Regions from separate parts of the Streptomyces kunmingensis genome, predicted to be linked through region 2. Evidence: riboswitches for the same ligand, from Rfam matches in the RefSeq annotation. Region 2 holds a riboswitch; the other holds the start of a gene.
What was found. A riboswitch is a leader RNA that binds a small molecule or an ion and turns the genes downstream of it on or off. The one in region 2 is predicted to bind glycine.

Region 1 (7,745 bases), on a different contig from region 2:
CGACAAAACACCGCCGACACGACGGCCGAATAGCACCTTGCGCACCCTCTCGGCTCTGGTAGCGGAAACACTGTGTGAACACATGTCGTATAAACTCCGCGAACGAGACAGAGAGTTGGCGCCCGTGTCGAGGCCCCCGCCCCCTCTGGCCCGCGTTACGTCGCGCATTTTCGCGCACCCGCAGCAGACAGCGCCGTCCGCTCGTCCCGCACCGCCCTCGCACCACGTGCCTGTCGAATGAGAGGCGACCCACCATGCCGCTGCATGTCCCCCCGGCTCCCGCGCCCGCCCTCCGCAGCGTCCTCACGGCCCTAGGTTCCCCCACCGCCGTCCGTGAGGCCCGCACCCCGTCCCTGCGCGCCGCACAGGGACCAGCAAGTCCTGAACTCCCCTTGCCCGTCTATGTGTTGGACCACGTAACCGAAACCACCGGACGCCCCACACCCGCCACCCTCACCGGCTGGCGCTTCCTGGTCCGGTGCGGCGATCGTGCGGTGGCCGCCGCCGACACGAGGCTCACTCCCGACGGCTGGACCTTCTCGCACTTCTTCGAGGGCCCCTACGTCACCTCCACCGAGCGCGCCCTGCGCCAGGCGGAGTCCCTGCCGAAGACCTACCAGCCACGCCTGCTCTCGGTCCCGGAGCTGTACATGCTCACCCTGTGGCTGCACGGCGACCACACCGCGGACGCCGCGAGCGGGCATCCGGCGGCCGACGACATCCTGGTCCCGCTCGCGCCGGCGCCGCCCGGCATCGCGGCCAACCGACCGCACCGCGTGGCGGAACTGCTCCCGGTCCTCGCCCTGCGGCTGACACCACCACGGGCCGTCCTGCTCGCCTGACGCGACCGGAAGAACAGCGCGCCCTCACAGACCTGTGCCCCGCACCGTCCGCCGTCCGGTCGCGGGGCACAGCCATGCCGGAGCGGACTAGTCCACTCCGGCCACCCCGAACCACCCGAAGAGGCAGTGCTGTTGGACTGAACCGTCCGCACGGGTGACGCGTCTCAATCCAGTAAGGACCGCTGCTACGAAATCCCTGCGGATTGACGCCCACAGGGCAACACTGGGTTCCGGACCGACTGAATACGGGGGGCGGCGATGAACACGACTTCGAGCCGCAGCACGGACGACAACATCATCGACATCACTACGCAGCGAAAGAACCCATCCATGTGCCAGCACCAGCCATCGTGCCCGACAGCAGAGTCCGCGGACAGGGAGGCCGCGCTTCCCGTGGCTCACCACCCGGAGCAGGGCTGGAGCCTCCTGTGCAACGGGGTCCTGCTCTTCGAGGACACCGGCGAGCTGCTGCCCAACGGCACGATCATCGCCCCGCACCGCCCGCTCGGAGCGGTGGTGACAGCCGCCTAGGGCGCGAGGAAGCGAGGAACTGCGCGACCAGCCACGGACAACGGCCGGCCGCGCAGCCCTCTCGGCCATCACGCCTCGTAGGCATCCAGGGGCGGGCACGAGCACACGAGGTTCCGGTCACCGAACGCCTGGTCGATACGGCGCACCGGCGGCCAGTACTTGTCGGAAGCGGCGACCCCCGCGGGGAACACGGCTTCCTCGCGGCTGTACGCGTGCTCCCACTCCCCGCCGAGCATCCCGGCCGTGTGCGGAGCGTTCCGCAGCGGGTTGTCCTGCGCCGGCCACTCGCCGGAGGCGACCCGCTCGACCTCCCCGCGAATGGCGATCATCGCCTCGCAGAACCGGTCGAGTTCGCCGATGTCCTCGCTCTCGGTCGGCTCGATCATCAGCGTCCCGGCGACCGGGAACGACATGGTCGGCGCGTGGAACCCGTAGTCGATGAGGCGCTTGGCGATGTCGTCGACGGTGACCCCGGTCGCCTTGCTCAGCGGCCGCAGATCGATGATGCACTCGTGCGCGACGAGCCCGCCGGGCCCGGTGTAGAGCACGGGGAAGTGCGGCTCGAGCCGCTTGGCGATGTAGTTCGCGGAGAGCACGGCGACCTGCGTCGCCCGCTTCAGCCCTTCGCCGCCCATGAGACGCACGTACGACCACGAGATCGGCAGGATGCCGGCGGAGCCCCACGGCGCGGCCGAGATCGGCCCGACCCCGGTCTCCGGTCCCGCGGCCGGCTGCATCGGGTGGTTCGGCAGGTACGGCGCCAGGTGCGCGCGCACACCGACCGGGCCCACACCGGGACCGCCGCCGCCGTGCGGGATGCAGAACGTCTTGTGCAGGTTCAGGTGCGAGACGTCGCCGCCGAAGTGGCCCGGCTTGGCAAGGCCCACCAGAGCGTTGAGGTTCGCCCCGTCGACGTACACCTGACCGCCGGCGTCGTGCACCGCGGCGCAGATGTCGGCGACGTGCTCCTCGAAGACGCCGTGCGTCGACGGGTACGTGATCATGAGGACGGAGAGCTGGTCGGCGTAGGTCTCGATCTTGGCCCGCAGGTCCTCGACGTCGATCTCACCGTCGTCGGCGGTCTTCACGACGACGACCTTCATACCGGCCATCACGGCGCTCGCCGCGTTCGTGCCGTGCGCCGACGACGGGATGAGGCAGACGGTCCGCTGCTCGTCCCCGTTGGCGCGGTGGTAGCCGCGCACCGCGAGCAACCCGGCCAGCTCGCCCTGCGAACCGGCGTTGGGCTGCAACGACACCTTGTCGTAGCCCGTGACCTCCGCGAGCCGCTCCTCGAGCTCCGTGATGAGCGTCAGGTAGCCCTGCGCCTGCTCGGCCGGCACGAAGGGGTGCAGCTGCCCGAACTCGGGCCAGGTGACCGGCTCCATCTCCGTCGTCGCGTTGAGCTTCATCGTGCAGGAGCCCAGCGGGATCATGCCGCGGTCGAGCGCGTAGTCGCGGTCGGCGAGCTTGCGCAGGTAGCGCAGCATCGCGGTCTCGGAGCGGTGCTGGTGGAAGACGGGGTGCGTCAGGATCTCGTCGGTGCGCAGCGCGTCCCCGGGCAGCACGTCCGCCGTCCCGGCGTCCAGCGCCTCGATGTCGCCCTCGACCCCGAACGCGCCCCAGACGACGTGCAGTTGGCTCCGCGTCGTGGTCTCGTCGCAGGCGACGGAGACGTGATCGGCGTCGACCAGCCGCACGTTGACCCCGCCCTCGCGGGCGGTGCGGACGACCTGAGCGGCCGTGCCCGGCACCCGGACGGTCACGGTGTCGAAGTACACCTCGTGCACGACCTCGACGCCGCCCGCCGTCAGACCGGCCGCCAGCAAGGTGGCGTAGCGGTGGGCGCGCTGCGCGATGGAACGCAGGCCGTCCGGCCCGTGGTAGACGGCGTACATTCCGGCCATCACGGCGAGCAGGACCTGCGCCGTGCAGATGTTGCTCGTCGCCTTCTCACGACGGATGTGCTGCTCACGCGTCTGCAGGGCGAGGCGGTACGCCTTGTTCCCGTCGGCGTCGACGGAGACACCGACGAGCCGCCCGGGCAGGGACCGCGCGAACTTCTCCCGTACGGCCATGTAACCGGCGTGCGGGCCGCCGAAGCCCATCGGTACACCGAAGCGCTGCGTCGTGCCGACGGCGATGTCCGCGCCCAGCTCGCCGGGCGAGGTCAGCAGCGTCAGAGCGAGCAGATCGGCGGCGACGGTGACGATGGCGCCCAGCTCGTGCGCCTGCTCGATGACGGGCTTGATGTCCCGCACGGCGCCGGAGGCCCCCGGGTACTGCACGAGTACGCCGACGACGCCGCGCTCGGCGACCTCGGCGGGAATCCCGTCGCTCAGGTCGGCGACGACGATCTCCACACCGGTCGGCTCGGCGCGCGTCCGGATGACGGCGACGGTCTGCGGCAGCGCGTCGGCGTCCACCACGTACGCGCCGTTCTTGACCTTGCCGATACGCCGCGACAGCGCCATGGCCTCGGCGGCGGCCGTGCCCTCGTCGAGGAGGGAGGCGCCGGACGTCGGCAGTCCGGTCAGTTCGGCGACCATGGTCTGGAAGTTGAGCAGCGCCTCCAGGCGGCCCTGCGAGATCTCCGGCTGGTACGGCGTGTAGGCCGTGTACCAGGACGGGTTCTCCATGACGTTGCGCAGGATGACGGGCGGCGTGAACGTCCCGTAGTAGCCGAGCCCGATCATCGAGCCGAGCACCTGGTTCCGGTCCGCGAGGGAGCGCAGCTCGGCGAGCACCTCGGCCTCGGTCCTGGCGGCCGGCAGCTGAAGCGCCTCGGCGCTCTTGATCACGTCCGGCACCGCGGCCGCCGTCAGCTCGTCGAGCGAGCCGTAGCCGACCTGCGCGAGCATCTTGGCCTGCGCGGCGTCATCCGGACCGATGTGGCGCTGCTCGAAGGGGATGCCCTGCTCCAGCGCGGAGAGCGGAGTACGGTTGGCGGTCATTGCGGAGGCCTCCTGGTCATTGCGACCTGCGAGGGGCACCACGGCGTGGGTGCCCGGACGGCCTCCCCCTCTGTCATCTCAACCTGAGAGCTTCACCGGTCCGCCCCGCGCGAGCACGGAACACACCGGCTTTCACCGTCGGTGAGAGCGGGAAACGAGCACCCGCCCTGCTTTCCAGAGTGACCTCGTCCGTGCGGTACATGGGCCTGAGAGATTCCGGGGAGGATTTGCTCCTTCGGCGTCCCCGACAACTTCCGGAGACTCTCCCGCACGGGGTCAGCAGCCATTTGCCAGCCTACCAGCGGCGACTTGAGCGGAACCCTCGAGTGGCCGCCATCCCCAATGTGCTCTTTCGTAGTGCTTACAGACGAGTTGCGACCATTGGGAGGGCCCGTGCAGACCGACGTCGATCCGCGCAACTTGATCGGCCGCAAGGCGTTCGACCGCAACGGCAGCAAGATCGGCACGATCGACGAGGTCTACCTCGACGACGCCACGGGCGTGCCGGAGTGGGCGGCGATCCGCACCGGCCTCTTCAGCCGCGACGCCTTCATCCCCCTGGAACCCAGCGAACTGGTCGACGGCACCCTCCGCGTCCCCTTCGAACGCGCCCTGATCAAGGACTCCCCGGACTTCGGCGTAGGCCGCCACCTCTCCCCCGAACAGGAACTACAGCTCTACCACCACTACGGCCTGGACCTCACACCCCCACACGCCTCGGACGACCTCATGTTCGGCCACATAGCAGGCTCAGAACCCGACCACCCCTAACCCGATCAAGCCCAACCAGCACCAAATCAAGCCCCTCCGGCGATTGAGGAGCGGGGTCCGGGGCAGAGCCCCGCGTCACCGCGCGCCACCACCCCACCCGCACTGCAACCCCGGCCCCCTACTCCCCCGGCTCGACCAACGGCAACGGCTCCCCCGGCACCAACAAGGGGTCATCAACAAGAAACGTCCGAACCCGCCCGGGCCCCACCGCATAGGGCGTCTCGAACCGCACAGTCACCCGCCCAAGCCCACTCCCCTGCACCCACCCGGCCCCGAACTCCGCGTGCCGCACATCGTGCCCCGCCATCCACCGCCGCTCGCCCACCACCGGCTCGGCCACCACCTCGGCCACCTCGGCCCGCTCCCGCTCCTCCCCCTCCTCACCGGCGCCCTCCGCCCCCCGGCTCTCCTCGGCGGCAGCCGCCTGCGCAGCCGCCTGCGCGAACAGATCCTCCTGCGTGTAGTCGGCGAGCCCGCTCACCCCGACCCCGAGCAGCCGCACCCCGCCCGTCGTGTCCACGGACTCCAGCAGCCGCGCGGCGGCCTCCCGCACCACCCCCGGATCGTCCGTCGGCCCCCGCAGCGTCTCGGACCGCGTCAGGGTGGAGAAGTCGTACCGCCGCACCTTCAGAACCACGGTCCGCCCCGACCGCTCGGCCGCCCGCAGCCGCTCCACACACCGGTCGGCGAGCCGCTGCACCTCCGCCCGGACCCGCACCCGCTCGTGGATGTCCACGTCGTACGTGTCCTCGACCGACACCGACTTGGAATCGCGCTCGGCGACCACGGGCCGGGCGTCATGGGCCAGGGCCATGGCGTACAGCTGCGCCCCGTGCGACTTTCCGAGGAGGCGCACCAGCTCGTCCTCGCCCGCCTCGGCGATCTCCGCGACGGTGAGGATCCCGGCCCGCCGCAGATGGTCCCCGGTAGCGGGCCCCACGCCCGGCAGGATCCGCACGGACTTCGGCCCGAGCAGCGCCCGCTCGGTCCCCGGCCGTATCAGCACCAGGCCGTCCGGCTTCGCCTCCTCCGACGCGATCTTCGCCAGCATCTTGGAGGCGGCGAGCCCTACGGACCCGGTCAGCCCGGTCACGCGCCGGATGTCCGCCCGCAGCCGGGCACCGACGGCCTCCGCGGAAGACTCGTCCCAGGCCACCTCACCGGCCTCCAGATCGACGAACGCCTCGTCGAGGCTCAAGGGCTCCACCAGCGGCGAGAGCTCCCGCAGCAGCCCCATCACCTGCTCGCTGATCTCCCGGTAGAGCCGGAACCGCGGCACCAGGTACGCGGCGTTGGGAGCGAGCCGCCGGGCCTGCCCCATCGGCATAGCCGAATGCACCCCGAACTTCCGCGCCTCGTACGACGCCGTCGCCACGACGCCACGCGGCCCGAGCCCGCCCACGACGACAGCTTTCCCGCGCAGGCTCGGCTTGGCCGCCTGCTCCGCCGAGGCGTAGAAGGCGTCCATGTCGAGATGCAGAATCGTCGGCCCGGTCCTCACCTCACCGATGCTGCCCTACGCCACTGACAACGCGGCCGCACGGCCCGCGGGGCCCGTCCTCACACGGCCCGGTTGCGCCGCCTCGCCAGCTCGTCGGAGGGGTTGTGCCCGACCAGCGTCTCGCCGGTGTCCACCCGCTCCCCGTGCAGCTGCGACAGGGCTCTCTCCACGTCCTGCCAGACCACGCCCACCGCGATCCCGAAGATCCCCTGCCCGCCCTGGAGCAGCTCGTGGACCTCGGCCGGTGACGTGCACTCGTACACCGTTGCGCCGTCGCTCATGAGCGTCATGCGCTCCAGGTCCGCGAAGCCCCGCTCCCGCAGATGCTGCACGGCCGTACGGATGTTCTGCAGCGAGACACCCGTGTCCAGGAAGCGCTTGACGACCTTGAGGACGACGACGTCCCGGAAGCTGTACAGACGCTGCGTCCCCGAGCCGTACGCGGCCCGCACGCTGGGCTCGACGAGGCCGGTCCTGGCCCAGTAGTCGAGCTGTCGATAAGTGATGCCGGCCGCCGCGCACGCGGTCGGTCCCCGGTACCCGACGTCCCCCTGCTCGGAAGCCGCTTCGCCGCTCTCCCCCGCCACCGCAGACACTGCCTGCGGGCGCTGCGGAGTGTGATCGGCCGCGCTGCCGTGAAACGAGTACGGACCGCCCGTCGCCGTACCGTCGCCGCTGCTTCTCACGCCGACCTCCTCTTTGACCTGCCTTCACGACGGTAGGCAGTCACAAGGGGTGCGTCAACGAACGCCACACTCGCCACGCCGAGTGATAATCACCCTAGGAGTGGTTTCCCGTATCCCACCGCGGGGAAAGGCTAGCCGAATGTGCCGAGGCGGCCGCCGCTGGGCGACCGCCTCATGGTCATTTTCTGCCGGTCACTGGCTGTTGGTCCCGAAGTCCTCGGGCGAGATCTGGTCGAGGAACTCGCGGAACTTCTCCACCTCGTCCTCCTGCTCGTCCGGGATCGCGATCCCGGCATCGTCCAGGACCCCGTCACTGCCGAAGATCGGCGTGCCGGTGCGCAGCGCCAGCGCTATGGCGTCGGACGGGCGGGCGCTGACCTCGACGCCGCTCGCGAACACCAGCTCCGCATAGAAGACACCTTCCCGCAGGTCGGTGATGCGTACTTCCGTCAGCTCCTGT
Region 2 (7,745 bases):
AGGGCGGCGCCGGCGGCGAGCCGTCGTTTCGAGGAACCTGTGGGCATTTTCTCGTAACCTCCGAGATCGCGGTCCCGGGCTGCTGCCGGAGAACCATGGAGTAGAGCCACCTGACAGTGCGGCAGGGGCAGTTCGGTACAGACCGGTCGGGCCTGAGGCTTTACCGGGTCCCCTTCGGGTCGAGCGCGTCGCGCAGCCCGTCGCCGAAGAGGTTGAACGCGAGGACGGTGATGAAGATCGTGACGCCCGGGAAGACCATGAACATCGGGTCGTGCTCGTACGTCTCGAGGGCGTCGCGGAGCATGCCGCCCCAGGACGCCGTGGGCGGCCGGACACCGGCACCGAGGAAGCTGAGCGCCGCTTCCGTGAGGATGTTCGTCGGGATCATCAGCGTCATGTAGACGACGATCGGCGCGACGAGGTTCGGCAGCAGCTCCTTGAAGAGGACGTGGCGCGAGCCGCCGCCCAGTGACCGGGCCGCTTCCACGTACTCGCGCTCGCGCAGTGACAGCGTCTGGCCGCGGACGATGCGGCCGATGTACGGCCAGCCGAAGAAGCCGATGACCATGACGAGGACGGCGATGCGTACCCCGCTGCCGGTCAGGCCGAGCAGGTCGTCCGGGAGCACCGAGACCAGGGAGATGATGAAGAGCAGCTGCGGGAACGAGAGCAGCACGTCCATGACGCGGCTGATCAGCGCGTCGACCCAGCCGCCGAAGTAACCGGCGATGATGCCGAACAGGGTGCCGAGGGCCACCGCGACGATCGCCGCGAGGAAGGCCACGAGCAGGGAGATGCGGGCGCCGTAGACGATGCGGCTGAACACGTCGCGGCCCTTGTTCGGTTCGACGCCGAACAGGAAGTCGCCGCTGACGCCGCCGAGGGACCCGCTGGGCAGGTTGGTCAGCGGGTCGAGCTTGTCCTGGTGGAACTGGTTCGGCGGGTGGCCGAGCAGGCTCACGATGAGCGGGGCGAAGACCGCCACCAGAACGAGGAAGACGACAACGATGCCACCGGTGAGGGCGACCTTGTCCCGCTTGAGGCGGTTCCAGGCGATCTGCTTCAGCGACCGCCCTTCCACCTTGCCGCCGGCGCCGCTCGCGGCGGCGTCGACCGGGGCGGTCGGCTCCGTTTCCGCAGTCGTGTCGTGCAATGGTGCCGTCATCGTGGCAGGGACCCCTCTCAACCGGCGGTGACCGGCCCGCACTTGCCGCGGTAGCGGCGTCATTCAGTCCGTCGTACACAGAGGCGAAGCCCCCTGCTGCGGGAGTCTTCAACCTGTGTGCGATCTGTTGCCAGACCCGACGGGGAAAGGATGCCTAAACGTGATGCGGTCAGGGGTGTTCCGTTATCCGGACAGCTGTGAACGGGGTGCGAACGTTGGGCAGTTGGGGCGGAAGTGTTGCTGGTCCGGACATTGGGGCCACAACGGTTCGTAGTCCTATGCAAGTTGCGGTTCCGGCTTATCGCCCGAAAGGCTCGTCCTCAATCGCCGGACGGGCTGGGGGTGGCGATGGAGGACATCGGTTCAGTACGACGCGCCGTACGGCGGCGGGTAGCCGTAACCCCCGCCGGCCGGAGCTGCCGGAGCCGCGTGGGACTCCCGGTCGTAGAACGGCCGCGCGTTCGCCCGCAGCCACATCGCCACCGGGTCGTACTCGTCGGACATGGCCACCGTGGACACCGGCAGCCCGTCCGGGACCGCCGCGACGGACTGCTGCATCATCGCCCGGACCGCGTCCACCGACGCGGGCGCCGTGTCGTAGACGTCGAGGCCGATCGCCAGGTACGGCGCCCCGACCGCGGGCTGCACCCACGCGCGGCGCAGGGACCGGATCGCGGTGGTGCGGTGCGCGTTCTGCGCCAGCAGCGCCCAGAACTGGGGGATCTCGATGGCCGGCTCGGTCAGCCGCAGCGGACCGGCGGGCTGCCGGTCGAGGCCGCCCGCGATCCGGCGCAGGTCGAGCCAGGGCACCCCGACGCCGCCGCCGGGGGCGTGCGGGTTGAGCCAGAGGCCGTAGTGGTCGGGGTAGAGCGTGCGGGCCGCGTCGACGCCGCTGACGACTTCGTAGGCGCGGGACCAGCCGGACGCGGAGAGCTCCTGGGCGGAGGTGACGCAGGGGGCGTAGGAGAAACCGTCCACGTCCATGTTCCCGAACTGGGCGTCGGGCGAGCCTGCCTGGCCGTGCCAGAGCAGCATCCAGACCTGTCCGGCGGCGAGGGCCGCGAGGAGCGCCTCGTACGCGTCGTAGCGCCCGGGAGTCACCTGGCGCAGCATGTGCTCGACCTGTCCGGCCGCGGCCGTGCCCGACGCACTCACCCGTAACCGCCCCTTCGTGAACGTCCGTGTTCCGCCCGTGACCGGAGGGCACAGTGCCGCCCGGTCACGTCATGAAACCAGCTTAAGCGGCGTTCCTGACACCGACTTGACGGACGGTGTCACCGTTCCCGTACATAGAACGGACGTACGCGGGTGCGCAGGAAGTCGGCGACCGGGTCCTGGGTGACGTCGAGGAAGACCAGGTTCACCGGCCAGGCGGCGGGTGACCGGCCGAGCGCACGGCCGAGCGCGTCCAGCGGAAGGTCGCGCGCGGCGCCCTCCCACTGGGTCAGCTGTACGCCGATGAACAGCGACGGAGCCCCGTCCTCGACGACGGCGAGACAGCGGTGGGCGGACAGTACGGTGCCGGTCGCCTCGAACTCCTCGCGCACCGCCGCCAGGAAGTCCACCGGGTCCTGCTGCCAGTCCGGCTCGGAGAGCACGACGCGGCCACCGGTCGCCGGTCCGTCCAGCGGGGTGCGGCCGCTGCGGGCCAGTTCGGCGACGGCGGGCGGGGGCAGCGGGATGCCGATCGCGCCGTCCGGGTTCAGGGCGAGCCCGACCTGCGCGGGCAGCCCGCGCGCGAACTCGACGGCCGGGGCCACCGTGCAGTGCATCCGGCCACCGGTGACCTGCATGAACTGCTGCTCGGAGCTGAAGACGGGGACGAAGGCCTGGCCCTCGATCTCCAGCGTCGGCAGATCGAGGTCGCGGCTCTCGGTGCTGCCGCCCTGGGGCAGCGGAATCCAGATCGGGCTGCGGCCGAGGACCTCGACGATGCGGCCGCCCGCGCCCTCGACGCCGACCGCCGCGGCGAGGACCTCCTCCAGCTCGTTCGCCGGCCAGGCCTGTGCCGGGTGGGGGTGGGGGTGCGCGTCCTCGTGAAATGCCGGGTGTTCCATAGCCGCCGACGATAACGCCTGGGGTTCAGCCCCTGAACGTGATCCCGCCGAGCGCGTCGGTCGCCGCCCGGTCGAGGAGCACCGCCGATTCGATGCCTGCCGGCAGCTCGCCCCGCTCCGTCGACGTCACCAGCGCGCCCACCGCCCGCCGGTGCCGGGCGAACGCGTACCGCGACACCCCCCGGCCCCGCTCCAGCTGCCCTTCGAGCGCCGTGTCCGGGGGGACGTCGAGGAGCAGCAGGTGGACGGAGGCGCCGCGCCGCCGGGCCGCTCGCGTCACCCAGCGGCGCACCCACGCCTGGGTGCCGCAGTCGTGCACGACGACGCTGGCGCCGGAGCGCATCGCCTGGTGCAGGCCCACGTAGTGCGCGATGCGCACCAGCGGCCGGTAGAGCGCGTACGGCACGCCGCGCGGCAGCCGGGCGGCCCAGCGCTCGCGGGTGTCCTGGGAGTCGATGCGCACGACCGTGACGGCCCGTCGCATCAGGGTGGACTTGCCGCTGCCCGGCAGCCCCGAGAGGACGACGAGGTCGCCCGCCGCGAAGCCGATGAAGCGCGGTGTGCGGCCACCGCGCCCGCGCAGGTCCCGCACCGAACGCTGCCCGGGAATGCGCACCCCGGGCACCACCGTGGACGCGGCTGACGCCGCTGTCGCGTACGCCCCCGCGATCGCCTTGCGCACCGTGATCGTCCTCCCCGTCCCGCCCACTTACCCTTGCCCGCCAAGTGTAAAGAGAAGGTAATGCCCGCCGTGGGGTTTCCCCGTTCCACGGGCGTGCAATGATGTGCGCGCCACAGGCACACAACCGCATACCGGCCGCTTGAATCCGCGCGGGAGAGTTCCGGACACGTATGTGGGCCCGGACGCCGAAGGAGCAAGTTCCTCCCTTGAATCTCTCAGGCCCCGTACCGCGCGGGCGAGGCACATCTGAAAAGCGGGCCGACCGTCCAGTACGGCGGCCCCACCCAAGGTGCAAGCCATGACCATGAGTACGTGTGGTCGGGGCGAACCTCTCAGGTTCCGATGACAGATGGGGAGGGCCTCCGCCACGGGGGACCCCTCGCCATCGCCGTCACGCCCGGGAGCACCAGCCATGACCCGTACCCCTCGTACGACAGCCCTCGACGCCCTGCACCGCTCGCTGGGCGCCACGATGACCGATTTCGCCGGCTGGGACATGCCGCTGCGCTACGCCAGCGAGCGCGACGAGCACAACGCGGTGCGTACGAAGGCCGGGCTCTTCGACCTGTCCCACATGGGTGAGATCACGGTGTCCGGACCGGACGCGGTGGCGCTCCTGAACTTCGCGCTCGTGGGCAACATCGGCACGGTCGGCGTCGGCCGCGCCCGCTACACCATGATCTGCCGCGCGGACGGCGGCATCCTCGACGACCTGATCGTCTACCGCCTGGCCGAGACCGTGTACATGGTGGTCGCCAACGCGGGCAACGCGCAGACCGTCCTCGACGCCCTGACCGAGCGGGCCGCCGGGTTCGACGCCGAGGTCCGCGACGACCGGGACGCGTACGCGCTGATCGCCGTGCAGGGCCCGCACTCCCCCGCCATCGTGAAGTCCGTCACGGACGCCGACCTGGACGGGCTGAAGTACTACGCGGGTCTGCCGGGCACCGTCGCGGGCGTCGAGGCGCTCATCGCGCGCACCGGCTACACCGGCGAGGACGGCTTCGAGCTGTTCGTCGCGCCCGCCGACGCGGAGAAGCTGTGGCAGGCGCTGACCGAGGCGGGCGCGGAGTACGGCCTCACGCCGTGCGGCCTGTCCTGCCGCGACACGCTGCGCCTGGAGGCGGGTATGCCGCTGTACGGGCACGAGCTGACCACGGAGCTGACGCCGTTCGACGCGGGGCTCGGCCGGGTCGTGAAGTTCGAGAAGGACGGCGACTTCGTGGGCCGCGAGGCGCTGACGGCCGCCGCCGAGCGCGCCGAGAGCGCCCCGCCCCGCAAGCTCGTCGGCCTGGTCGCCGAGGGCCGCCGCGTCCCGCGCGCGGGCATGCCGGTCGTCCACGAGGGACAGGTGATCGGCGAGGTCACCTCCGGCGCCCCCTCCCCGACCCTGGGCAAGCCGATCGCCATGGCGTACGTGGACGCCGCGCACGCCGGGCCGGGCGCGGCGGGCGTGGGTGTGGACATCCGCGGTACGCATGAGCCGTACGAGGTCGTGGCGCTGCCGTTCTACAAGCGCCAGAAGTAACGCTCGTATCCCGGCGCCCTCCCCCACTGTCATCAGCACCGCCTCGCGTACAGGAGAATTCGACTCATGAGCAACCCCCAGCAGCTGCGTTACAGCAAGGAGCACGAGTGGCTGTCGGCCGTGGAGGACGGCGTCGCCACGGTCGGCATCACGGAGCACGCGGCCAACGCGCTCGGTGACATCGTCTTCGTCCAGCTCCCCGAGGTCGGCGACGCCATCACCGCGGGCGAGACCTGCGGCGAGCTGGAGTCCACCAAGTCGGTCTCCGACCTGTACTCCCCCGTGTCGGGCGAGGTCACCGAGGCCAACACGGACGTCGTCGACGACCCGTCCCTGGTGAACTCGGCGCCCTTCGAGGGCGGCTGGCTGTTCAAGGTCCGGATCTCCGAGGAGCCGAAGGACCTGCTCACCGCCGACGAGTACACCGAGTTCTCCGGGAGCTGACCCGATATGACCGACAAGTCCGCAATGAACCAGTCCCTGCACGAGCTCGACCCGGACGTGGCCAAGGCCGTCGACGCCGAGCTGCACCGCCAGCAGTCGACCCTGGAAATGATCGCGTCGGAGAACTTCGCGCCGGTCGCCGTCATGGAGGCCCAGGGCTCGGTCCTCACCAACAAGTACGCCGAGGGCTACCCCGGCCGCCGCTACTACGGCGGCTGCGAGCACGTCGACGTCACCGAGCAGATCGCGATCGACCGGGTCAAGGAGCTGTTCGGCGCCGAGTACGCCAACGTGCAGCCGCACTCGGGCGCCTCCGCGAACCAGGCCGCCCTCTTCGCGCTCGCCAAGCCCGGCGACACGATCCTCGGCCTGGACCTGGCGCACGGCGGCCACCTCACGCACGGCATGCGCCTGAACTTCTCCGGCAAGCAGTTCGACGTGGTCGCGTACCACGTCGACGACAACGGCCTGGTCGACATGGCCGAGCTGGAGCGGCTCGCCAAGGAGCACCGCCCGAAGGTGATCATCGCCGGCTGGTCGGCGTACCCGCGCCGGCTGGACTTCGCCGAGTTCCGTCGCATCGCCGACGAGGTCGAGGCGTACCTGTGGGTCGACATGGCGCACTTCGCGGGCCTGGTGGCCGCGGGCCTGCACCCCAACCCCGTGCCGTACGCGGACGTCGTCACGTCCACCACGCACAAGACGCTCGGCGGTCCGCGCGGCGGCATCATCCTCGCCAAGAAGGACTTCGCGAAGAAGCTGAACTCATCCGTCTTCCCGGGCTTCCAGGGCGGTCCCCTGGAGCACGTGATCGCGGCGAAGGCGGTCTCCTTCAAGGTCGCCGCCAGTGAGGACTTCAAGGAGCGCCAGCAGCGCACGATCGAGGGTGCCCGTATCCTCGCCGAGCGCCTGACCTCGGAGGACGCCCGCGCCCACGGCGTGAACGTGCTCTCCGGCGGCACGGACGTGCACCTCGTCCTGGTCGACCTGCGCGACTCCGAACTGGACGGCCAGCAGGCCGAGGACCGCCTCCACGAGGTCGGCATCACGGTCAACCGCAACGCCGTCCCGAACGACCCGCGCCCGCCGATGGTCACTTCCGGCCTGCGCATCGGCACGCCCGCGCTCGCCACCCGCGGCTTCACCGCCGAGGACTTCACCGAGGTCGCCGACGTGATCGCCGAGGCCCTCAAGCCGTCCTACGACGTGGACGCCCTCAAGGCACGGGTGACCGCATTGGCCGAGAAGCACCCGCTGTACCCCGGCCTGTAACGGTTCCGCTGGAGTTACGTACCCTTTCGTACATACGTCCTTACGGGGCATCGCGCACACTGGACCCACCAGGTTTCAGTGGGCACGGTGCCCCGCCCCGTGCCCCCGGCAGACAACGGCGTCTACCAACCATCTTTGGAGTTCCACCGTGGCCATCTCGGTCTTCGACCTGTTCTCGATCGGCATCGGCCCGTCCAGCTCGCACACAGTCGGCCCGATGCGCGCGGCGCGCATGTTCGCGCGCCGCCTGAAGAACGAGGGCCTGCTGGCCCACACCGCCTCGATACGCGCCGAGCTGTACGGCTCCCTGGGCGCGACCGGCCACGGACACGGCACCCCGAAAGCGGTCCTGCTCGGCCTGGAGGGCGAGTCCCCGCGCACCGTCGACGTCGAGCACGCCGACGAGCGGGTGGAGGAGATCAGGTCGTCGGGCCGGATCAATCTGCTCGCCGTGCACGACATCGCCTTCTCCTACGACGACGACCTGGTCCTGCACCGCCGCGAGACCCTGCCGTACCACGCCAACGGCATGCGCCTGTGGGCGTACGACGCCGAGGGCGCCGAGCTGCTGACCAAGACGTACTACTCGGTCGGCGG

Region 1: it holds a riboswitch for glycine, as region 2 does, so the genes downstream of both, gcvP (aminomethyl-transferring glycine dehydrogenase) here and gcvT (glycine cleavage system aminomethyltransferase GcvT) in region 2, are expected to answer to the same signal.

Annotation. Positions count from the first base shown of each region.
Region 1 covers NZ_BAAATS010000074.1:7,686-15,430, reverse strand. The annotation lists gene ABD366_RS43235 (hypothetical protein) at 255-842, shown strand; gene ABD366_RS43230 (DUF5999 family protein) at 1,173-1,373, shown strand; gene gcvP (aminomethyl-transferring glycine dehydrogenase) at 1,442-4,327, opposite strand; glycine riboswitch at 4,512-4,606, opposite strand; gene ABD366_RS43220 (PRC-barrel domain-containing protein) at 4,721-5,098, shown strand; gene ABD366_RS43215 (DNA polymerase IV) at 5,217-6,599, opposite strand; gene ABD366_RS43210 (MerR family transcriptional regulator) at 6,659-7,285, opposite strand; gene ABD366_RS43205 (bifunctional nuclease family protein) at 7,478-7,745, opposite strand, start outside.
Region 2 covers NZ_BAAATS010000019.1:325,698-333,442, forward strand. The annotation lists gene ABD366_RS25810 (ABC transporter substrate-binding protein) at 1-47, opposite strand, end outside; gene ABD366_RS25815 (ABC transporter permease) at 161-1,165, opposite strand; gene ABD366_RS25820 (enhanced serine sensitivity protein SseB C-terminal domain-containing protein) at 1,529-2,320, opposite strand; gene ABD366_RS25825 (enhanced serine sensitivity protein SseB) at 2,440-3,222, opposite strand; gene ABD366_RS25830 (AAA family ATPase) at 3,248-3,910, opposite strand; glycine riboswitch at 4,045-4,144, shown strand; glycine riboswitch at 4,145-4,263, shown strand; gene gcvT (glycine cleavage system aminomethyltransferase GcvT) at 4,317-5,432, shown strand; gene gcvH (glycine cleavage system protein GcvH) at 5,499-5,876, shown strand; gene ABD366_RS25845 (serine hydroxymethyltransferase) at 5,883-7,148, shown strand; gene ABD366_RS25850 (L-serine ammonia-lyase) at 7,297-7,745, shown strand, end outside.